3 regions of the Streptomyces sp. DS1-CR2 genome follow, and region 3 is predicted to be linked to each of the others. Evidence: riboswitches for the same ligand, from Rfam matches in the RefSeq annotation. Region 3 holds a riboswitch; each other region holds the start of a gene.
What was found. A riboswitch is a leader RNA that binds a small molecule or an ion and turns the genes downstream of it on or off. The one in region 3 is predicted to bind cyclic di-AMP.
Positions count from the first base shown of each region.

Region 1 (7,435 bases), 4.6 Mb from region 3:
GAGGCACAGGAGCCCGGCACGGTCGCGGAGGCGGTCAAGCGCAGCGCGGCCGAGGTCGAGGACAAGCACGGGGTGCCCCTCGAGGTGGTGGTGGTCGGCGACTGCCCGCTCGACGACGGTCTCGCGGCACAGATGCAGGCTGCGCGGGAAGCGATGGTGAATGCCGCCAAGTACGGTGGCGAGGGCGGTGCGGTCCAGGTCTACGCCGAGGTCGAGGAGGAGACGGTGTTCGTGTCCGTACGCGACCGGGGCCCTGGTTTCGACCTCGACTCGATTCCCGCGGACCGGATGGGCGTACGAGAATCGATCATCGGCCGGATGGAGCGCAACGGCGGCACGGCGCGGCTGCGCGCGGTGCCGGACGGCGGCACGGAGGTCGAACTGACCATGAAGAGGGCGGAGAAGACCCCATGAGTGACGAGCAGGTCAAGCCGGACGCGACCGCGGCGGGCGAGCCGGAGACGGAGCCGGTCGGCCGTCACGCACGCGTGGTCCTTGTCGACGACCACCGGATGTTCCGCACCGGCGTCCAGGCGGAGATCGGCCGCACGGAGACGACGGGCGTCGAGGTGGTCGGCGAGGCCGCGGACGTGGACCAGGCGGTCACGGTCATCACGGCCACGCGCCCCGAGGTCGTCCTCCTCGACGTGCACCTTCCCGGTGGCGGCGGCGTCGAAGTCCTGCGCCGCTGCGCCCCGTTGATGGCGGCGGCCGACAACCCGGTCCGCTTCCTGGCCCTTTCCGTGTCGGACGCCGCGGAGGACGTCATCGGCGTCATCCGCGGTGGCGCCCGCGGGTACGTCACCAAGACGATCACCGGCACGGACCTGGTCGACTCGATCTTCCGCGTCCAGGACGGCGACGCGGTCTTCTCGCCGCGTCTGGCGGGCTTCGTCCTCGACGCGTTCGCGTCCACGGACGCCCCGCCGGTCGACGAGGACCTCGACCGCCTCACGCAGCGCGAGCGCGAGGTCCTGCGCCTCATCGCCCGCGGCTACGCGTACAAGGAGATCGCCAAGCAGCTGTTCATCTCCGTCAAGACGGTCGAGTCCCATGTGTCGGCGGTCCTCAGAAAGCTCCAGCTGTCGAACCGCCACGAGCTGACGCGGTGGGCTACGGCGCGGCGCTTGGTGTGACGGGCGGTGACGACGCGTCTTCCGCAGTCCGCGCTGAGCAGCGGCACCATATTCCACCTCGTCGTTCTCGCGGCCGACGCGGCCGAATGGGGTGATCCGCTGGAGTGGCAGGTGCTGCGCTACCAGCGCATTCAGGGCCGCGGCCGGCTGCGGCGGTGCCACTCTTCTTGCCGACGAGGTGGCGAGTACTACCGCGACCGCGGTCGCGGTGAGGGCCACAGCACGCGCCCCGCCCGGGACAGTCCACAGCGCCGCGCGAGCTCGCTGTCAGAGGTGCGCGCCGCCCCGCGCCGGCGCCGGACTCAGCCTCCGCACCACCCAGCGGTAGTGGCCCAGCGCCTTCTTCGCGCCGATGAGACCCGTGAGCCAGAGAATCACGCCCGCGCCCATGCCGAAGGCGACATCCACGTAGGTGTCCCGCCCCGGCTCGGCGTACGCGGCAGCGCTGAGGGATGCCCATAGGCCGAGCGCGCACACCACGAGGGACGACAGGCACCAGGTGAGGCTGGTGCCTGGGGAGCGCAGCCGGGCGTCGGTCGCCGGATGGGTGTCCAACGCGAGCCAGGCGTCTGTGAGTTCGCGTATCTTCCGGTCGCGGCGCAGGCCGAGGACGACGCCGATGACCGCGGGGACGAGGGCCGCCAGGCCGAGGATCGCGAAGACGGGGCCCATGACGAAGACCAGGGGATCCTTGTCCTCGAACAGCTGGTTCACCAGGGACAGCAGGGCCCAGCCGAGCAGCGCGCCCGCCCCGCACAGCCACAGCAGCAGGAGCCGGTGCACCCCGAGGTGCGACCTGCGCAGCTCGTCGAGGGCCATGCCGCGGTCGGTGAGCAGCGTCTGGTGGTCCGGCCACGTACGGAGATGGGCAGGGGGCGCAGGCGGCGGCAGCGCACGGCTAGGCATGAGCCTGACATTACCGGCAGCATCGCACCGGCTCACGCCACCCGCGTAGCCCCCGCGAACGGTATCTCGTCGATCGGGGCGATGCGGACCGGGGCGCTCGGGTTCGGGGCGTGGATCATCTTGCCGTCGCCGATGTAGAGACCGACGTGGCTGATGCCCGAGTAGAAGAACACCAGGTCGCCCGGCTGCAGTTGGGAGCGTGGGATGCGAGGGCCCGCGTTGATCTGGGAGTACGTGGTGCGCGGCAGGGAGATGCCCGCCGAGCGGTACGCGGCCTGGGTGAGGCCGGAGCAGTCGAAGGCGTTCGGGCCCGTGGCGCCCCACACATAGGGGCTGCCGAGGGCGCTGTAGGCGTAGGCGATGGCCGCCGCCGTGCGGGAGTCCGGGGCCTTGGGCAGGGCGCCGGACGGCACCTCGCGGGAGGAGTCCGAGCGGGAGGCGCGGCCGGCCGCGCCGCTGTCGCCGGCGCCTGCCCCGACGCCGGTGCGCTCGGCCGCAGGCAACTGGCCGAGCAGACGCTTCGCCTCGGCCAGCTTCCCGGTGACCGTCTTCTTCTGCTTCTTCAGCTCGCCCTGCCGCTTGCGCAGCTCGGCGAGCCGGCCGTCGGCCTCGGAGCGCAGCTGGTCGATCTGCCGGAGTTCGCGCTGCACGCGCCCGACCGCGGAGGCCTGCCGGGTGCCGAGCCGGTCGGCGAGCGCCGCGTTGTCGAGGTACCGGGCGGGGTCGGAGGACAGGACGAGCTGGACCGCCGGGTCGAGGGCGCCGGTGCGGTACTGCGCGGCGGCGGCCGAACCGAGCGCCTCGCGCTGGGTGTTGAGCCGGTCCGTCCTGCGGGCCGCCTCGTCCCGCAGGGAGCCGAGCTTCTTCTCGGCCTTGTCCGCCTTCTCCTTGGCGCCGTTGTACTTCTCGGTGGCCTTCTCGGCCTGCTGGTAGAGCTGGTCGACCTTCGCCTTCACCTGGCTCGGGGTGAGCCGGGGATCCGCGTGCGCCGCGCCGTCCAGGGCGGTGGCGGTCGCCGCGGAGGCGAGAGCGAGGGTCGCCGCGGTGCGGGCCGTGGGGCCGGTGAGCGAGCGCTGTCGGGGCTTGCGGTGCGCTGCCGACACGAGGGGCACGTCCTTCCGGTACGTACTGCTTACGCGTCCGGCGGCGGCCCGCACAGGGGAAGCGGGCCGCCGCCGGACCTTTCTCGGCGGTAGGTGCCCGACTGCGCCCGTGAGCGGGGCGGGGGTGGGAAGCCGGTCACCTGAGGAAGGACGCTAAACCTGGCCGTCACGGGTTGGTGATGGATTGTCCGCAACTGGTCCTTGTGTTCTGGGTGTGACCGTATGTGACCGGCGCGGGACCGGTGCGGGCCGGTTCAAGGAGGCAGTGAGGCCCCGGCTAGGCTCGCCGGTCATGGACGTACTCATCCACCTCTTCGTCGGCCTGCACATCATCGGCATCGCCTCGCTCCTCGGTGGGTTCCTCACCCAGATGAAGGCGATGGGCAAGGGAACGGCCCGGTTCGTCCCGGCGATGCTGCACGGCGCGCTGACCATGCTGGTCACGGGTGTCGTCCTGGTGGGCCTGAACCAGGCGGACGACAACACCGTCAACAACATCAAGATCGGCGTGAAGCTCGCGCTGCTGATCGTGATCCTCGGCCTCGTGTACGTGAAGCGGGACGACGAGAAGGTGGACAAGGGGCTGTTCGGCCTCGTCGGCCTCCTGACCACCGCGAACATCTTCATCGCGGTCCTCTGGACCTGAGCCGTCACGGTCGTCCAGATCTGAGTCAGGCGGGTGTTCGGGACCTGAACGTCCCGAACAGGGTGGCGAGCCACGCGGCCACCGCGATCCACACCAGTACTTGCCCCGGCCCCTTGAGCCAGGGCACATCGGCGGCGGCGCTCACGGACAGTGCCGCCGCCGCCGTCATTCCCATCGGGAAGACCGTCGACCAGCGCCGCACGTCGTAACGTGGCCTGGACCACCGCACCTCCGCCAGCGCCAGCACGATGTACCAGGTCACATCGAGCGCGAGCAGCAGGAAGCTCATGGTGCGCAGGACGTCTGTGTCGTCCCTGTTCCACAGACCCGTCGCGACGAGCTTCGACGCGGCGAGTGCGGAGATGGCGAGCGCGCCGCCCGCGACCCAGTGGTCCCCGGCGCCGGAGGCCACCTCGCGCAGGTCGAAGTGGAGCAGCGCGAAGCAGTACAGGATGATCCCGCCCCAGAAGAGCACCATCCCGGTGAACGCGAGCCAGTGCGCGCCGACCGCGGGCGCGAGCGTCGCCGCCAGGACGACGAGGCCCTGCGTCGCGACACAGCCGAGGAACACGGCCCCCGGCATCCGCGGCTTCCAGTGCCGTGCGACGTTGATCAGGAGCACCGGCCAGACGAGCGCGGACAAGGCGAGGAGCGCCTCGGCCAGGGTCTGCCAGCCGAACATGGAGATCCGGGTGCCGAGGACGGCCGTCGCCGCGACCGCGGTGAGCGCGGCCGGGGTGTCCGCTTCGGATTCCCAGCGGTCGCGCTCCCGCACCAGTCGTTTCGCGAAGTCCGCCGCGAGGACGAGCCAGAGGGCGGCGGCGAGCACCAGCATGATGCCGCTCAGCACCGAGTAACCGGTCAGTCGCAGGCCGACCGAGATGATGCCGGTGGCCATGACGGCGGCGCCGGCGGCCGGCGGGAGCTGGGACCACGTGGGTCCGGGACGTGGGGTTGCGTTCGGGCCGCGCACCGCCCGAACGTAACCCCACGAAGGCGGTCAGGCCGGGCGCACCACGCTGTGGATCGGCATGTAGTAGATCGACTCGACGCGGACGTTCGCGCCCGGCTTCGGCGCGTGGATCATCTTGCCGTCGCCTATGTAGATGCCGACGTGGCTGATGTCGTCGTAGAAGAAAACCAGGTCACCGGGCTGGGCGTTGGCCGTGGTGACGGTCGTGCCGACCTTGACCTGGTCCCAGGTCGTGCGCGGCAGCGTGATGCCGGCCGCCTTCCACGCGGCCTGCGTGAGGCCCGAGCAGTCGTACGAGTCCGGGCCCGTGGCGCCCCACACGTACGGCTTGCCCATCTGTGACTCGGCGAAGTCGATGACCTTCGCGGCCTTGGTGGCGTAACCGCCGCTGGTGCCCCCGGAGCCCGTACCCGTACCCGAACCGGTGCCGGTGCCCGGGTTCTCCTGCTGGCGCGCCTCCTCGGCCGCCTTGCGCTTGGCCTCCGCCTCGGCCTGCTGACGAGCCAGCTCCTCCGCCTTCTTCCTGGCGGCCTCCTGCTTCTTCTTCTCGATCGCCGCGAGCCGCGCCTTCTCCTCGGCGGTCAGCTTCGACAGGAGTTCGCGGGCGTCACCGAGCTTCTGCTGGACGTCCCTCTTCGTGCTCTTGAGCGTGGCCTGCGAAGTGGTCAGCGTCTCCAGGCTCTTGGCCGCCTCCGTGCGCTTCTTCGTGGTGGCGGCCTGCTCGGTCTGGTAGTCGTCGACGGCCTTCTTCTGGCGGCTCGTGAGCCGGCTCATCAGCTGGTCCTGGTCGAAGTAGTCCTGCGCGTCGTCGGCGAGGAGCAGCGTCGCGGTGTCGGAGACGGCGCCCGTGCGGTACTGGGCCGCGGCGAAGGTGCCGAGCTCCTGGCGGGCCTTGTTGAGCTTCTCGGTGCGCTGCGCGACGTCGTCGAGCAGGTCGCCGACGCGCTTCTGCTGCTTGGTGGTGCGCTCCTTGGCCGCGTTGTACTTCTCCGTGGCCACGCCCGCCTGGTGGTAGAGGGTGTCGACCTTCTTCTGGACCTCTTCCAGGCTCGGCTTCGGCGGCGCGGAGGGGGCGGCGTTCGCGGTCTGCGAGAGCAGGGCGATGGAGGTGAGGGCCGCCGTGGTGATGCCGACGACGGGGGCCGTGCGGGGGCCGGCTGTTCTGGTGCGCGGCTTGCGGTGCGACGCCAAGGGTCGCGTCTCCTTCCCATGACCGCCTACCGGGTTAGCTGTCGGGTTCGGGCGGAGATTCGGAAGGCTGCCCTACGGCCGTGCCCTGACGGGTCGTCGGCCGATTCACCCCAAAGGTCGTGGGTCCCCGGTTCCATGCCTCTCGGCGTACTGAACTCAGCGGGGGCGACCCGCTCGCGGCGCGGTTGCCGGCGGGGGGACGGGCGGCCCGCGGAGCACGGTAGCCAACTCGTGTGGCTGCTGTGAAGGTTGATGTTCGATATGCCCGATACATTTTCGTGACCTTCGGCAATCTTGTTCGCGACCTCCGGTAATCCTCACTGGGGGTAATTACTGCGCTACAAGAGGTGGCTGGGGCCGCGAAGTCGGGGGAAGTTTCCGGGACGGCCGTGGGTGTCAGTGGGGCGGCCTAGACTCGTAGAGCGATGAGCAGCCTCTTTGACGACAGCTTCCTGGCGGACCTCACGGCTTCGAAGGCCAGTGAGGAGCATGCCCCGCCGCCGCCCGAGGACGACACGGCTCCGGAGCACGTTCCGGACGACCTGTTCGACGGGAAGTTCGACGTGCCCCCGGCCAGGGACGAGTACTACCGGGACGGCGCCCCACGCCCGGCGCTCGACCCGGCGGCGCTCCTCGACGGGCTGAACGAGAACCAGAAGGCGGCCGTCGTCCACGGCGGCTCCCCGCTGCTCATCGTGGCGGGCGCGGGGTCCGGCAAGACCCGTGTGCTCACGCACCGCATCGCGTACCTCCTCGGCGAGCGCGGTGTGCACCCCGGCCAGATCCTCGCGATCACGTTCACGAACAAGGCCGCGGGCGAGATGAAGGAGCGCGTCGAGTCCCTCGTCGGCCCGCGGGCGAACGCGATGTGGGTGTCGACGTTCCACAGCGCCTGCGTCCGCATCCTGCGCCGCGAGTCGAAGAAGCTCGGCTTCACGTCGTCGTTCTCGATCTACGACGCCGCCGACTCCAAGCGACTCATGGCCCTGGTCTGCCGTGACCTCGACCTGGACCCGAAGAAGTTCCCGCCGAAGTCCTTCAGCGCCAAGATCTCGAACCTGAAGAACGAGCTGATCGACGAGGAGGACTTCGCAGCTCAGGCCGCCGACGGCTTCGAGAAGACCCTCGCCCAGGCCTACGCGATGTACCAGTCCCGCCTCCGCGAGGCGAACGCTCTGGACTTCGACGACCTGATCATGACGACGGTGCATCTCCTGCGCGCCTTCCCGGACGTCGCCGAGCACTACCGCCGCCGCTTCCGCCACGTCCTGGTCGACGAGTACCAGGACACGAACCACGCGCAGTACGCGCTGGTCAGGGAGCTGGTGGGGTCGGCCGACAGCGGCCGCGGGGAGGACGAGCCGCCTCGCGCGGACGACCTCCCGCCGGCCGAGCTGTGCGTCGTGGGTGACGCCGATCAGTCGATCTACGCGTTCCGCGGAGCCACCATCCGGAACATCCTCCAGTTCGAGGAGGACTA
Region 1 covers NZ_CM147085.1:5,335,303-5,342,737, forward strand. Annotated here, with positions in the region: gene ACY0PA_RS25685 (ATP-binding protein) at 1-414, shown strand, start outside; gene ACY0PA_RS25690 (LuxR C-terminal-related transcriptional regulator) at 411-1,136, shown strand; gene ACY0PA_RS25695 (hypothetical protein) at 1,404-2,042, opposite strand; gene ACY0PA_RS25700 (C40 family peptidase) at 2,075-3,145, opposite strand; gene ACY0PA_RS25705 (hypothetical protein) at 3,438-3,791, shown strand; gene ACY0PA_RS25710 (tellurite resistance/C4-dicarboxylate transporter family protein) at 3,817-4,764, opposite strand; gene ACY0PA_RS25715 (C40 family peptidase) at 4,792-5,955, opposite strand; cyclic di-AMP (ydaO/yuaA leader) riboswitch at 5,964-6,113, opposite strand; gene pcrA (DNA helicase PcrA) at 6,381-7,435, shown strand, end outside.
Region 1: linked by a shared signal. The riboswitch ahead of ACY0PA_RS25715 (C40 family peptidase) and the one ahead of ACY0PA_RS03705 (transglycosylase SLT domain-containing protein) in region 3 are both predicted to bind cyclic di-AMP.

Region 2 (7,435 bases), 3.6 Mb from region 3:
CCGCGAAGGCCTGCGCCGTCCTGCTCATCTTCCTGTTCCGCAGACGGGACTTCACCGGGATCGTCGACGGCGTGGTGATCGCCGGCGTCACCGCCACCGGCTTCGCGTTCACCGAGAACATCCTCTATCTGGGCAACGCCTTCGGCACCGACCAGCTCAACAGCGGCACCGGCATCGCCTCGGTGACCGCCGCCACCTTCTTCGTACGCATCGTCATGTCGCCGTTCGCGCACCCTCTGTTCACGGTGCTCACCGGCATCGGCTTCGGCGTCGCGGCCTGGACCGCGCCCGACCGCGGGCCGGTGCGGCGCGTGTTCCTGCCCCTCGCCGGGCTGCTGCTCGCGATGGGCATGCACGCCACGTGGAACGGCTCGTCGGCGTTCGGCCGGTTCGGATTCTTCGGGGTCTACGCGCTGTTCATGATGCCCGCGTTCGGGCTGCTGACCTGGCTCGCGATCGGAACCCGCCAGCGCGAACTGCGCACGGTGCGCTCCGAGCTGCCCGCGTACGCGGCGGCCGGCTGGGTCGGACCGGCCGAGCCGTTCGCCCTCGGCTCGATGCGCGCCCGCCGCCTGGCCCGCGAGTTCGCGCAGCACCACGGCGGCAAGGAGACGGCCAGGGCCGTCGCCCAGTACCAGCAGTACGCGACCTCACTCGCGCTCCTGCGCCACCGCGGGCGGCGCGGCCGGGCCGGGGCGGACTATGTCGTACGGGAGCGGGAGCTGCTCGACGAGCTGTGGGCGCGGCGCCACGCGGCCCGCCCCGCCCTCGCCTACGCGTCCCGCGCCACCGCGCCGCCCGTGTGGGTGCCGCCGATGTACGCGGGGCCGGTGCACGCGGGGCCGGTGCACGCGGGGCCCGGCGCCCAGTTCCCCGCGCACAGCGCCCACAACGCGTACAACCCGTACCGCTACTGAGAACGCCTCAGGCGGACGCCTCCGTGAGCTTCGAGAGCTCCGCGTCCGTCAGCTCCAGGTCGGCCATGGCCACCAGCGCCGGCAGCTGCTCCACGGTGCGGGCGGACGCGATCGGTGCGGCCACCGTCGGGCGGGACGCGAGCCAGGCGAGGGCGACCGTCGCGACCTGGGCGCCGTGCGCCTGCGCCACCTCGTCGAGGGCCTTGAGGACGCGCACACCGCGCTCGGTCTGCAGGTGCTGACCCGCGCCCGCGGCCCGCGGGCTGTCGACCTCGGTGCCCGGCCGGTACTTGCCCGTCAGGAACCCGGACGCCAGGGCGTAGTACGGGACGGCGGCGAGGCCGCCGCGGGAGGCCACCTCCTGGAGCCCGCCCTCGTAGGTGTCGCGCGAGACGAGGTTGTAGTGCGGCTGGAGCGCCGCGTAGCGGGCGAGGCCCTCGCGGTCGGAGAAGTCCAGCGACTCCTGGAGGCGCTCCGGGGTCAGGTTCGACGCGGCGATGGCGCGCACCTTCCCGGACTTCACCAGCTCGTCGAGGGCGGTGATGATCTCCTCGACCGGCACGGACGGGTCGTCGAAGTGCGTGTAGTAGAGGTCGATGTAGTCCGTGCCGAGGCGGCGCAGGGACTCGTCTGCGGCGGACTTGATGGTGTTCGCGGACAGGCCCTTGAAGTCGGGGTGGGAGCCGACCTTGGTGGCGATGACGACATCGGAGCGGTTGCCGCGCGCGGCAAGCCACTTGCCGATGACGGTCTCGGACTCGCCGCCCTTGTTGCCCGGAACCCACGACGAGTACGCGTCGGCCGTGTCGACGAAGTTGCCGCCGGCGGCGACGTACGCGTCGAGCACGGCGAAGGACTGCGCCTCGTCGGCGGTCCAGCCGAACACGTTGCCGCCGAGGGAGAGCGGGAACACCTCGAGGTCTGACGAGCCAAGCTTGCGAAGAGAAGTCATGGCTTGTTTTAACACCGATACGAAGCAAGATATTCCGGGCATGGCCGACCGGCAGCCCTGACGTCGGGGGGTTGCCGTCAGGACCGCCGGGGTTCGGAGAGTGACGAGCCTTTAGATGGTCAGACCGTTGGTGCGCAGCCACGGCGCGGGGTCGACCCCGGTCGCCTGGCCGCCGGGGTGGACCTCCAGGTGGAGGTGCGGCCCGGTCACGTTGCCGGTGGCGCCGACGCGGCCGATGACGTCGCCGCTGGTCACCTTCTGGCCGGCGCTGACGTTGAGGGACGACTGGTGGCAGTACCAGAGCTCGGTGCCGTCCGGCAGCTCGAGGACGGTGCGGTAGCCGTACGCGCCCGCCCAGCCGGCCTCCTTGACGGTGCCGGAGTGGATCGCCTTCAGCGGCGTACCCGTGGGAGCGGCGAAGTCGAGACCCGTGTGGTAGCCGGAGGACCACATCGAGCCGGGCTGACCGAAGGTGCCGGTGATCGTGTAGGAGGCGACCGGCAGCGTGAAGCTCTTGGCGAGCTCGGCGAGGCGCTCGGCCTCGGCCTTCTTCTTCGCGGCCTCCTCCGCCGCCTTCTTGTCGGCGGCGGCCTTGGCCTGGGCGGCGTCCTGCTCCTTGGCCGCGTCCTCGGCGGCCTTCTTCGCGGCGGCCTCCTCGGCGGCCGCGGCCTCGGCGTCGGCGGCCTGGTTCTGCTGCTGCTCGGCCTGCTGCATGATGCGGGCGCGCAGGGCCTCACCCGCGGTCGCGCCCTGCTCGGCGTCCGCGGTCGTGATGCCGGCGCCGGTCAGCGGGGTCGCGTCGCCGCCGGACGAGTCGTCATCTGCGGAGGCATCGGATATCAGCGCGCCCACGCCGGGCAGCGACTTGGCGTCGGGCAGCGAGTCCTTGACGGCGGAGAGGTCGGGCATCGAGATGTGTACGGGGGGCTTGCCGCCCTGCGCGGTGGCGATGCCGCCCGCGCCGACGGCCGCGATCACGCCGACCCCGAGAACTGTGGAGCTGCGCGCGAGACCGCCGCGCTGCTTGGCTACGCGGTGCCTGCCGCGTACGGGGCGGACGGACTCCTCGGTGGGATTCCACTCGTCCCAGGTCTGCTCGTCCGCTTCGCCGAACTCTTCGTCGATCGGCGCGTAGGAGAACTCTGGGGCAGGCCGGTTGGACGCCACTGGGGCGCGCTCCTTTCCTTCCTTCTCGCCTACCGGGTTAGCTGACGGGTTCGGAGCAGGAAGGTCTCCTACCGACGCCTTCCGCGAGGAAAGACGTCCGATTCACCCCAAGTTGGTGGTTCCCCGGCTCCCTTGCGGGATTAGGCGCGTGCGCACGGAGCCATCTCTTGTGACGGCTGGGACGACCGCGCTGCGTTATCGAACGTTAATAGACACCGGGGCCCGATTCCAAGCCGTTCCGACTGATCGTTAACGCCTTTGGCCTGGACTTATCGGGGCACGAGCGGGCGGAATCGGGCGAGTTGACCGGCCGTCGGAGCGGGCCGCCCATCTGACGGTTTGTCAAATGTTATGCGCAGCGACGTCATTCGACTACGGAAGGTGAAGACGGCGCTCACGGCTGCTTCACTGCTGCTTCACGGCCGCCTCACCGCGAGCAGCGCCATGTCGTCCGTCGTGCCGCCCCCGGTATGCCGGCGGACCTCGGCGGTGAGCGCGGCAAGCAGCGGATCGGGCCCCGAGAACATCCGCCCCGCGAGCCGGGCCGCCGGGTCGTAGAAGGTGCCCTCCGCGTCGCGCGCCTCCGAGAGGCCGTCGGTGTAGAGCAGCAGCGTCGCCCCGGACGGGAACTCCGTCTCGGACGCCCGGTCGGGCCAGCTGCCGAGGCCACCCATCCCGAGCGGCAGCGCGGGCTCCGGCGGCGACAGGACCTTGAGCGCCCCGTCGCCGCCCAGGATCAGGGGTTCCGGATGGCCGCGGTTGATGACCCGTACGAGGCCGTTGCCGTGCGGGATCTCGGCGAGCACGGCCGTGGTGAAACCCTCGAACTCGTCGAGGCCGTTGCGCCGCAGCCCCTCCCGCGCGAGCGCCCGCTCCAGGCGCTGCGCGACCGCCTCCAGGGTCGCCTCCTGTTCGGCCGCCTCCCGGAAGGCGCCGATGACGACGGCCACGGCGGACACCGCGCCCATGCCCTTCCCGCGTACGTCTCCCACGACGAGCCGCACCCCGTGCGGGGTGTCCTGCACCGCGTACAGGTCGCCCCCGATGAAGGCCCCCGCCTGGGCCGCCTCGTAGCGGGCCGCGATCTCCAGGCCGCCGATGCGCTCCGCGGGCTCGGGCAGGACGGCGCGCTGGGCCGCCTCGGCGATCTGGCGCACGGAGGTGAGCTGCTCACTGCCCCGCCGCACGACGCGGTTCATGACACAGGCGAGGACGGCGACGGTGGCGACCGTGACGAGTTCGGTGACGGCGTCGGTGTCGTAACTGCGGGTGTATCTGAGATGCACCCCGAGTACGACGGCGACGGTCGCGAGGCCGGTCAGCAAGGTGCCGCGGGGCGAGAAGAACGGGGCGGCGACCAGCGGGGCGGCGGTGAAGAGGGGCACGCCGGTGAACGTCGACGGCGTGACGTAGTCATAGATCGCCCCGACCACGATGAGCAGCACGACCAGCAGCCGCACGAAGAACCGCGCGCGGGACAGGCCCGGCTCCGCCTCTGACCTGTGTCCTCCTCGCTGCCCCACCGCTCGTCTCCCGCCACCGTCCGCGTCGGTCCCGCGCCTGCGCACGCCGTCGGGCCCCACCCCAGGGTTCCCCCGGAAAAGGCGGCGGGCGACCTGGCGGGACCGACCGGGTGAAAGGGGCCCGAGGCGGCGGATCGCGGAACGCCGGGCAACCGATTCGCGTTCTGTCGCCGCAATGGCGTAGAGTCGTGTTTACCGACGCGGGGTGGAGCAGCTCGGTAGCTCGCTGGGCTCATAACCCAGAGGTCGCAGGTTCAAATCCTGTCCCCGCTACTGAAGACCGAAGGCCCGTAACCATTGGTTCCGGGCCTTCGGTGTATCCGGTCGCGTGGAGTGGAAGGGGCTTCGGGAGCAAGTCGGCTCCCCAATGGCTCCCAGCGTTCTTGCGTCGGCTCGAACCGGCATGCTCCGCGGTCGGAGAGGGCCGGGCGATTGACGCCAGTTCGACGGTGGCAGTTCTGGCCCATCGGCCTCGAAGCCGGGCGGGCCGTAATGTCTCTACGCTGTGAAGAAGTCGCCGAGCGCGTGGCCGATCCGGCCGGGCGCGTTCTCCGTGGGGATGTGATCCGCATGGGGGATACGGATGAGCGTGGTGTTCGGGATCTCCGAGGCGAACCGCTCGGCGAACTCCACCGTCTCGTGGAGGTCGTCCTCGCCCCAGATGAGCAACTTGGGTGTGGTGGACCGCCGCAGCGCGGGGACGAGTTCAAGGGTGTAGCGGTTGTCGGCCGCACCTGCCAGGGCCATCCAGGAGCGGCGAACCCGCGCATCGGTCCACGGGTCCACGTAGTCCGCGATCAACGGTTCGGTGGCGACACCGGCCAGCACTCTTGCCACCGCCTGCCGGCGGTTGTCGAGCACGCCTTCGGCCGTGTCCGCGCCCCGGAAGCTGGCCACATGGGGTGCCGGCCAGGAGTCGTAGAGGACCGAGTTGACCAAGGCAAGGCGGGACACCTCGAAGCGGTCGTGGGCGAGGATGTGCTGGGCGATGGCGCCGCCGATGTCATGGGCCCCCACCGCGATCGGTCCGGAGAGCTGCAGCGCGGACGCGAACCGCGTCACCCAGTCCGCGAGGGCCGGGACCGTGGCCGTTTCCGGGGTGAGCTCGCCTCCTGAGCGCCCCAGTCCGAGGAGATCGACCGCGATCGGCCGTAGCCCGGCGTCGGCGAGGTGGTCCAGCACGGGGAGCCAGACCCGGCTCCAGTACGTTCCGTGCAGCAGCAGCACCGGCCGGCCGTCCTGCCGCCCGGCGGTCAGGTAGCTGGCCGTTTGGCCGTCGACCTGGACTGCGCTCCTGACCACTGTCGTTTCGGTGGTTTCACTCATGGGACCACTGTGACCGGAGTAGATCTCCCTGCCGAGAGTCCTAAAAGACACCTGGGGGTACATTCTTGCCATGAGTCTTCACCGGGTGGTGGCCCTGCTCAATCCGCCGCAGTCGCCTTTCGAGCTCGGCTGCGCTGCCGAGGTCTTCGGCACCGTCCTGCCGGATGTTCCTGCCCGCTACAGCTTCCGGATCTGTGCCGAGAACCCCGGACCGCTGCGGACCACCATCGGTTACCCGATGCTCGTCGACGCGGGCCTTTCGGCCCTGGAGGAGGCAGACACCGTGGTCGTCCCCGGCTGGCAGCCACCCAGCGCGCCGGTGCCGCCGACCGTCATCGCGGCGCTGCGGGCCGCCCACCGACGTGGCGCCAGGATCGTCGCCATCTGTACAGGGGCGTTCGTCCTCGCCCGGGCCGGACTGCTCGACGGCCGCCGCGCCAGCACCCACTGGCGCCACGCGGACCGGCTCGCCGCCACCTTCCCCCAGATCGAGGTGGACCCTGACGTGCTCTACGTGGACCACGGCGACGTGGCCACCAGCGCCGGAACCGGCGCGGGCATCGACCTCTGCCTTCACCTGGTGCGCTGCGACCACGGCGCCGCCTACGCCGCGCAGATCGCCCGGAACATGGTCCTGCCTCCACACCGGGAGGGCAGCCAACTCCAGTACGCCGCACAGCCTGCCCCGGCGAGGGCGGACGAGTCACTGGCGCCGCTGCTTGAGTGGGCCACGTCCCACCTCGACTCTCCGCTGACCCTGGACCGGCTCGCCGAACGAGCCGGGCTGTCCACCCGGACCCTCGCCCGGCGCTTCACCGAACAACTCGGCGTCAGCCCGGGGCAGTGGCTGTTGCGCCAACGCCTCGACGCGGCACGGGTGTTGCTGGAGCAGACCGACCTGCCGGTCGAAGCCGTCGCCACCCGTGTCGGACTCACCTCGGCAGTCAACCTGCGCCGCCGCTTCCAGGCGCATCTGGGCACCACACCCGGCGCTTACCGGCGCACCTTCAGCCAAACTCGGGTGGCTGCTCGACGGACGGCGCCTCAGCGCAGGGCGTCAAGCGCGGCGATGATGTCGGCCGGTTCGGCGCGCTTGGTGTAGTCGGTGTCAGCGAACGCCCAGCGGACGGTGCCGGTCTGGTCGATGACGTATGTCGCGGGGAGCGGGAGGGTGCGCGGGTGGCCGCCGTTGACGCGGTGGAGGTCGAAGCCGAGCTTGTCGTAGACGGCGGCGAGGTCGTCCGGCAGGTCGAAGGCGAGGCCGTACGCCTTGGCGGTTTCGGATCCGACGTCGCTGAAGACGGTGAAGTCCAGGGCGTGCTTCTCGGTCAGGGACAGTGACTCGTCGGGGATCTGCGGGGATACGGCGACGAGTCGGGCGCCCCGATCGATGATGGCGGTGTGCTGCTGCTGGAGGGAGCGCAGCGCGATGTTGCAGTACGGGCACCAGGCGCCACGGTAGAAGGTGAGCACGACCGGGCCTTGGGCGAGGAGCCGGTCAAGGGTGATGGTCTCGCCGGTCGCGCAGGGCAGCGTGAAACGCGGGGCCT
Region 2 covers NZ_CM147085.1:4,349,233-4,356,667, forward strand. Annotated here, with positions in the region: gene ACY0PA_RS20895 (PrsW family intramembrane metalloprotease) at 1-917, shown strand, start outside; gene ACY0PA_RS20900 (aldo/keto reductase) at 925-1,869, opposite strand; gene ACY0PA_RS20905 (M23 family metallopeptidase) at 1,981-3,036, opposite strand; cyclic di-AMP (ydaO/yuaA leader) riboswitch at 3,048-3,193, opposite strand; gene ACY0PA_RS20910 (PP2C family protein-serine/threonine phosphatase) at 3,453-4,559, opposite strand; tRNA gene ACY0PA_RS20915 (tRNA-Met) at 4,759-4,832, shown strand; gene ACY0PA_RS20920 (alpha/beta fold hydrolase) at 5,058-5,885, opposite strand; gene ACY0PA_RS20925 (GlxA family transcriptional regulator) at 5,956-6,987, shown strand; gene ACY0PA_RS20930 (peroxiredoxin-like family protein) at 6,930-7,435, opposite strand, start outside.
Region 2: linked by a shared signal. The riboswitch ahead of ACY0PA_RS20905 (M23 family metallopeptidase) and the one ahead of ACY0PA_RS03705 (transglycosylase SLT domain-containing protein) in region 3 are both predicted to bind cyclic di-AMP.

Region 3 (7,435 bases):
CCCGTCAAACAGGCCGCCCCCGCGGCGGCTCCCCGCGGTACGGACAGCACTGACGGCAGGGGGGACGAGGGCCGTGACCACGAGGACCGAGGTCACAGCGGCAAGCGGGAGGGAAAAATCCAATTCAACGAACGGACGTACTCCGCCCGCACGGAGGGCTGCATCCCCGCTGCCAGTGGGCTGGGCTCAACCAGCTTCAGCATCGACAACGACAGCGACAGGACCGTTGAGGTCTACCGCGGGTTCAACTGCGACAACGGTTCTCCGGTGGCCACGGTCGGCCCCTACGGCTCTACCTATGGTGTCGCTCCCCAGACCGGCCACGGGAGCGGCCAGGGAGGCGTCTTCGTCGAGGACGCGGTCGTGGGCAGTTTCCGGGTGATCGGCGACCACGACGAGTGGTGACACCAACATCCCGAGCGAGCGATCGCCGGCCCGTCGGAATCGGGCCGGCGATGGCGGGCTCGTCCCAGTGGCGTCGGACCGCCACTGCGGACGGGCTCCGGACGCGGGGAGCGGAGATGCTGATCCCATGGGCGAAACGCCGGCCGGCGAGATCCGTGCCGCTCCCGGGGCCGGGCGCTGGATCGCCCCCGCCGCCATGCTCCCTCCCCGACCCACCTGCCCGACGACCCGGTGCCGCCGAGCTGCTCGCCCCCCGGCACCGCGCCCGCCGATGTGGCGGCGAAGTACCCGGCCTCTTCCCTGGCCTCGACCCAGCTCGCCGACGAGCGCGCCGCCGGGTCCATCGGTGAGCAGGAGCAGTACGAGCGCTGCTCGTCGTTGCTCCGTGTCTCCTCGCCGACCGCCGACCGCCGACGAGACCCTTGGACAGCCGACGCACCCCTGCCGGGCCCTGCGGACGTACTGCTAACCCGCGCTACCGCGGGTCACGTGCACACCTGCGCCGATCGTGGCCACATGGGTGCTGCCGTAGCCGGCGCACTCTCCGTATTCCTTGACCCACTTGGTTGAACCGGACAGGGATCCGGAGGTCGGTCCGCCGAACGTGACGTCGTACCGCGGCTGCTGGTCACAGCTGGGCACGTTGTAGTACTCGATAAAACCCGCCTGGGTAGCCTTCAGGTTGCCGGAGCCGGCGGGCAGCTTGTAGGTGCCGACGGGGATCCGCTGTCCGTTGTTGGTGTCGACGACGGTGCCGGACCAGGTGTCCGTGCCGACCCGGGCGATCTCGACGCGGAAGGTGTGGCCGTACACGGCGTCGAAGTCCACTCCGCAGCTGACGCCGGCGCCGCCGTCAGCCCCGTCCGAGCAGTTGGCGTGGGTGCTTGTCGTGCCGCTGATGAAGGAGGAGAACACCCCACGCAGGCGCTGGTGCCCGTTCGCATCCGGCCGCGGCTGCAGTCCTGCGTACCCGATGTCGCTCTGTCCGGTGAACCCGTACTGCATCGCGAAGTAGGTCCCGGATACATGGGCGGTGCCGGTGTTCACGGTGATCGGGAAGTTGAGGGATGTCAGTCCCCCACTGGGAGCCCCGCTTACCGTCCACGACAGTAGTTCGTTCCCGCCGAAGGTCTGCGCCTGTGCGCCAGGTGCCGCGATGAACGGGACGAGTGCGGCGAGGGCTGCTACCGCAATGCGTGTCAACGCTCGTTTCATCTGATGCTCCTCAAGGGGGTGTTGAAGGTGAGCAGGCCGGTGAACGTCTGGGCACCGCCCTCTCGCATGAGTGCTGCAGGCGGTAACGACTGCTCCGCGGTGTCCGCGGCACGACTGAGGTGGCTCTGTCGCCCCAGCTCCTGGGCCGACGCTCACCCCTTTTCCCGGTTCTACGCGTATTCCGGGCACTGGTGCCCCAGTGCCGACTTCTCTCCCATCGACGTGGAGCGAGGGGAAGGCCACCACCGACCAGGCATCGGCATGCACCTGACAAAATCGATCCCCGCGCAGGGTGCTGTTACTTGCCCCCGAAGGGGCATTGCGGCGCAGTGCCGCACCAGTAGGCACGTTCTTCGTTCGTCAAAACTCTGCAGCCCAATTGCCTGCGGAAGACTATGGCGCCCCAACCGAGGAGTGTCAATACATGCTCGTAAACGTGCGACTCCAAGCAGAATCAATCATTGCCGCAGGCGGTCCACCGCCGGGCAGTTGGGCCCCGCATGTCGATCACGACTTGGATGCTCTGCTGTCGCACTTCGCTGACGACGTGACGTTCCGGTCGCCGGTGGCCGCTCAACTGCTCGGCAATGACGGGGTCATTCGCGGCAAGGACGCGCTCCGCGCCTACTGGGCGGAGGGCCTGCGGCGTACCGGAAGCCGTACCACGTAGCTGCACCTCGACCAGCACGGGACGGCCAGAATCCTCAGGCTCCACCAGAATCCTCAGGCTCCAGCCGAGGAGCATGTCTAAGCGGCATGCCGGAGACCAGGATCGTCCTCACCGAGCGGGGCGACGACGGCGCCGAGAGGTCCTGAAGGAGTGGCCCGAGACGCAGCGCCGTCGGGCCCGCGCGCACGAGCTGCTTGAGCCCGAGCTCGACGTCCATTCGCCGCACCTCCCCACCCCCAGCTTTCCGCTCGGCGACGAGCCGGAGGGGACATGTACTCCGACCGCATGTGCAGACCACCAGGGCCATTCGGAGGCTCCGCTGTGGCGGCTGCCGTCAGCCGGGCCCCACGCTGGGCAAAGTGGACAAGTCACCGCGCACCAGGTGGCGACAGAGCTCTGGGAGGACCGTATGACCGCTTCGTCACCCGCCACCGACGCACCTCCGGCCCGGTACGACGACCTGCGGGCGCTGGTCTTCAACTGCACTCTCAAACGCTCGCCGGAGACGAGCAACACCCAGGGCCTGATCGACCGCAGCACCGCCATCATGGAAGCCCAGGGAGTTCACGTCGACGTCGTCCGGGCCGTCGACCACGACATCGCCACGGGCGTGTGGCCCGACATGACGGAGCACAGCTGGGAGACCGACACCTGGCCGGACCTCTACCGTCAGGTCATGGCCGCCGACATCCTCGTGCTGGCCGGCCCGATCTGGCTGGGCGACAACAGCTCCGTGACGAAGCGGGTGATCGAACGCCTCTACGCCTGTTCCAGTCTTCTCAACGACGCAGGACAGTACGCCTATTACGGCCGCGTCGGCGGCTGCCTGATCACCGGCAATGAGGACGGTGTCAAACACTGCGCGATGAATGTCCTCTACAGCCTGCAACACCTGGGTTACACCATCCCTCCCCAGGCCGACGCCGGATGGATCGGTGAGGCCGGCCCCGGCCCCTCCTACCTCGACCCGGGTTCCGGCGGCCCCGAAAACGACTTCACCAACCGCAACACCACCTTCATGACCTGGAACCTGCTGCACCTGGCCCGGGCATTGAAAGATCTCGGTGGCATCCCCGCCTACGGCAACCAGCGCACCGCCTGGGACGCCGGCTGCCGCCACGACTACGAAAACCCGGAACACCGGTAGCGGCACCCGCAGGGAAACGGACCATCCCGCCCTGGCGACGGTCAGATGCCGCGCACGCCGCGAACGCCCGCACACCCCGGCACCAGCCGCCCGCGTCCCGTCAGCCCACCGCACAACCAGAGCCGAGGAAGCGGCCCGTCCCACGGCTCACCACAACGCGGCGTTTCCTGCCGGGAAGCAGGAACGAGCCGCTCCCATAAGCGCGTTCGCGCTCGCGTCCAGCACGCCTTCGCTCGGATGTAGGGCTGAAATATCCCGCTCGCGTGACTGGCGAATCAAAGGAAAAGGCGTACACCGCGCCCTGCTCACTGCACGACCTCGGCCTTGCCGAATAGAGCACCCGCCCAGCGACAGACGACCGGACCTCACGAACTCGCGGATCATGTCGGAACAGCCTTTAGTCGCGCGCCCAGCCGAGTTCCCGCTCTGTCTGCACCGGCGCCGCAACTCCGGCATTGCCGTCATGTTCCATGCGGCCGAGTAACTGCCCCTATTCCTGCGCTTCTTCGCGGCGGACCTTCGGTTCGTGTCCGCCCTGACGCAGGTGCGTGCGGAGTTCCCGTCCCTCGTCCAGTCGACCACTGAGGCCCGGGATTAACCAGGCCTCCCACGCAGAGAGATACCTGCCCGGAAAACCGGAGTCGGCAGAGGATTTCAGCAGCCTCCTCCCGGTCCAGGCCGGGGACCTTCACTGGCATACCAGTGACGATCGGCAACTGAATCCCCATCACATGCAGACCGTCTTCTGAGCTCACGCGCATCCTGAGCCGGCAAGATCTCCGGGGGCAGCATCGGAGCCCTCACCTGTCCCGCCCCCGGGTATCCCGGGAGGCCAGCAGGCCAGCGGGCCGGCGGGCCGGCGGGAAGGGCACTCCGATGATGGAGCCCGTCGACCTCACCTCAGTCGATCCCTGAGCCAAACCGCACAAGGCCACACTCAGGCGCCATCCCGATCGGCACCCGCTCATGAACCGTGCAGCGGGGACGTCCGTCGGTCCGCGCGACCGCGCCAGCATTAATGGCGATATGCCGCATACAGTACCAAAAGCGACACGACGCTATGTCCGTCTTTGCGTGAGAAGTTGCCCTTTCGCATTATTAGCGGTGTAAGCGAAGCTCTGCCTCTATCACGAGGTATTGATGCGAAATATCGCACTCTGATACACCGTCGACCGTCATTCCAACCCGCATCGGCATTCAGTGAACCGTGTCACACGGCCGGACGCGGGCCCCGAGCTCTGCTGAACCCACTTCCCTTCTACGCAAAGCGGGTTGGGCTTTTCGATCAAAGAGAGCGGCGGGTTCTGGTCGCCCGAGGCAGGGATCTCACATTCCGTTCTCGGAATTCTGGTCTTGTTCTGTCGGCTCCTTCTCGCCTAATGTCGCCGTCAATCCGGATGGAACGCCGAATCCTGCCGCTATCCGGATTCCCTCCCATCCACTCGGTTACGCACGGCAGGAGCGGGGGACCCAGGTAAGCCGCCGATCTGGTTTCCGGAACGGCTCGGGGTGAAGTCGCATTCGCAGTGCGACCGGACATCTCCCGTCCGAACCCGACAGCTCACCTCGCAGGCGACGGAGAGGAACACGACATGCCCTCAAAGGGAAAGCACCGCCGCCCCAAGTCCATCTCGTTCACCCGGGGAATCGCCGCCGCAGGCACGGGCGCAGCTGTGCTCGCTCTCCCGGTGCTCGGCGCGACCAGCGCCGGCGCAGCGCAGGCCGCCCCGGCCGCAAAGAGCGCCGCGGCCCCCACGACGTACGTCGTCGCCGCGGGCGACTCCCTCGTCAAGATCGCCCGAGAGCACTCTCTGAGCGGCGGCTGGAAGAAGCTGTACCAGGACAACCGAGCCGCCCTCGGTGACAACCCGGGGCTGATCCACCCCGGTGTCAAGCTCACGCTCGGCAAGAAGAGCCCGGCCAAGCCCGCAGCCACCAGGGCGTCCGCCGAGCGGGCCGACCGCTCCGAGAACCGGACCACGCTCGCCGCCGCCCCGGCGAAGAAGTCCTACACGAACGACCTCGACGGCTGGATCAAGGAGTCGCTCGACATCATGGCCAAGCACAACATTCCCGGCTCCTACGAGGGCATCCACCGCAACATCATGCGCGAGTCCTCCGGCAACCCGCTGGCCATCAACAACTGGGACTCCAACGCTGTCGCAGGAACCCCGTCCAAGGGGCTCCTGCAGGTCATCGACCCCACGTTCACCGCGTACCACGTGCCCGGCACGTCGATGAACAGCTACGACCCGGTCGCCAACATCACCGCCGCCTGCAACTACGCGGCCGACAAGTACGGCTCGATCGACAACGTGAACGGCGCGTACTGACAGCCGGTTCCACCATGAGGCTCGCAGTCGTCGCAGGCAGACCACGCTTGCGCGCTTGCGTGCCTTACAAGGAGGACCTCCTGGGCCCGAACGGAAGCCCGACGACTGCCAGTTGAAGCGCATCGATGATGCCATGGCCCTGAAGTCCCGTAAGCATGAAGGGACTTCAGGGCCATTTTGCGTCCTGTCCAACCCCTTGCGCGCCATCACCCCGGTGCATATCCTCCCCGCGAATCGAAGCGCTTCGACATCACGGAGAGAGACAGCATGGCAGACCCACACCCGGTCATCCCCGGGTTCCACCCGGACCCCAGCGTCTGCCGCGTCGGCGACGACTACTACCTCGCGTGCTCGAGCTTCGAGTACGTCCCCGGGGTGCCGCTCTTCCACAGTCGCGACCTGGTGCACTGGCGGCAGATCGGCAACGTCCTCGACCGGCCCGGCCAGTTGCGGCTGCCCTGGGACACACCCTCCTCCGCCGGGATCTACGCGCCGACACTGCGCCACCACGACGGCCGCTTCTGGCTGGTCGTCACCAATGTGAGCCTGGGCGGCGGCAATCTGCTCGTCTCCGCGACCGACCCGGCGGGCCGCTGGTCGGACCCGGTCCCGCTGCCCGGCGTACCGGGCATCGATCCGGATCTCGCCTGGGACGAGGACGGCGCGTGCTGGGTCACGGTCGCCGGGATCTCCCAGGTCCGTATCGACCCGTACACCGGCGAGACGTTCGGCGAGCCGCGCCCGCTGTGGTCCGGCACACCGGGCGCCAAGGCCCCGGAGGCGCCGCACCTGTACCACGTAGGTGACTACTGGTACCTGCTGATCGCCGAGGGCGGCACCGAGCGCGGGCATGCCGTCTCCGTGGCCCGCGGCCCCGCGCCCACCGGCCCCTTCGAACCTTGTCCGGCCAATCCGGTCCTGACCCACCGCAGCACCGACGAACCCGTCCAGAACACCGGGCACGCCGATCTGGTGCAGGCAGCCGACGGCACGTGGTGGATGGTGTTCCTCGGGGTGCGGCCGCGCGGCGGCACCCCCGGCTGGCACGTGCTCGGCCGCGAGACCTTCCTCGCGCCGGTGACCTGGGAAAACGGCTGGCCGGTCGTCGGCCCGCCCGCGACGGCCGGGCCCGCGCCCGCCTCCGCCGAACCCTTCACGGACGACTTCGACGACGCCGAACTGCAGCCCTCATGGATCTCACTCCGCCACCGCTCCCCGCGGCACTGCACCACGAAGGAACGGCCGGGCCGCCTGACACTGCACGCCCTCGGGGGCGGCCCCGACGCCGCCGACGTCACCTTCGTCGGCCACCGGCAGCAGCACCTCTCCTGCCGCGTCCGCGCCCACCTCGACCCGGCGGACGGCACCGGCGGCTCGCGGTCCGGCTCGACGAGCGGCACCACTACGAGATCGAGGCCGACGCCGCAGAAGTACGGGTGATCGCCCGTGTCGGACCGCTGCGCACCGTGGTGGCCTCCACGTCCCGGGCGACGGCCGAAGGGCCGCTCGTGCTCGGCGTCGACGTGACCCCCACGGACAGCCCGCGCGACGCGCGCACCGGCCCGGACACGCTCGCGTTCGGCGTCGAGGAGCCGGACGGCACGTTCACCGCCCTCGCGGCCCTCGACGGCCGCTACCTGTCGACCGAGGTGGCCGGCGGGTTCA
Region 3 covers NZ_CM147085.1:742,784-750,218, forward strand. Annotated here, with positions in the region: gene ACY0PA_RS03680 (hypothetical protein) at 1-405, shown strand, start outside; partial or broken gene ACY0PA_RS03685 (hypothetical protein) at 583-810, shown strand; gene ACY0PA_RS03690 (hypothetical protein) at 871-1,620, opposite strand; gene ACY0PA_RS03695 (nuclear transport factor 2 family protein) at 2,045-2,290, shown strand; gene ACY0PA_RS03700 (flavodoxin family protein) at 2,700-3,437, shown strand; cyclic di-AMP (ydaO/yuaA leader) riboswitch at 4,871-5,027, shown strand; gene ACY0PA_RS03705 (transglycosylase SLT domain-containing protein) at 5,030-5,770, shown strand; partial or broken gene ACY0PA_RS03710 (glycoside hydrolase family 43 protein) at 6,038-7,435, shown strand, end outside.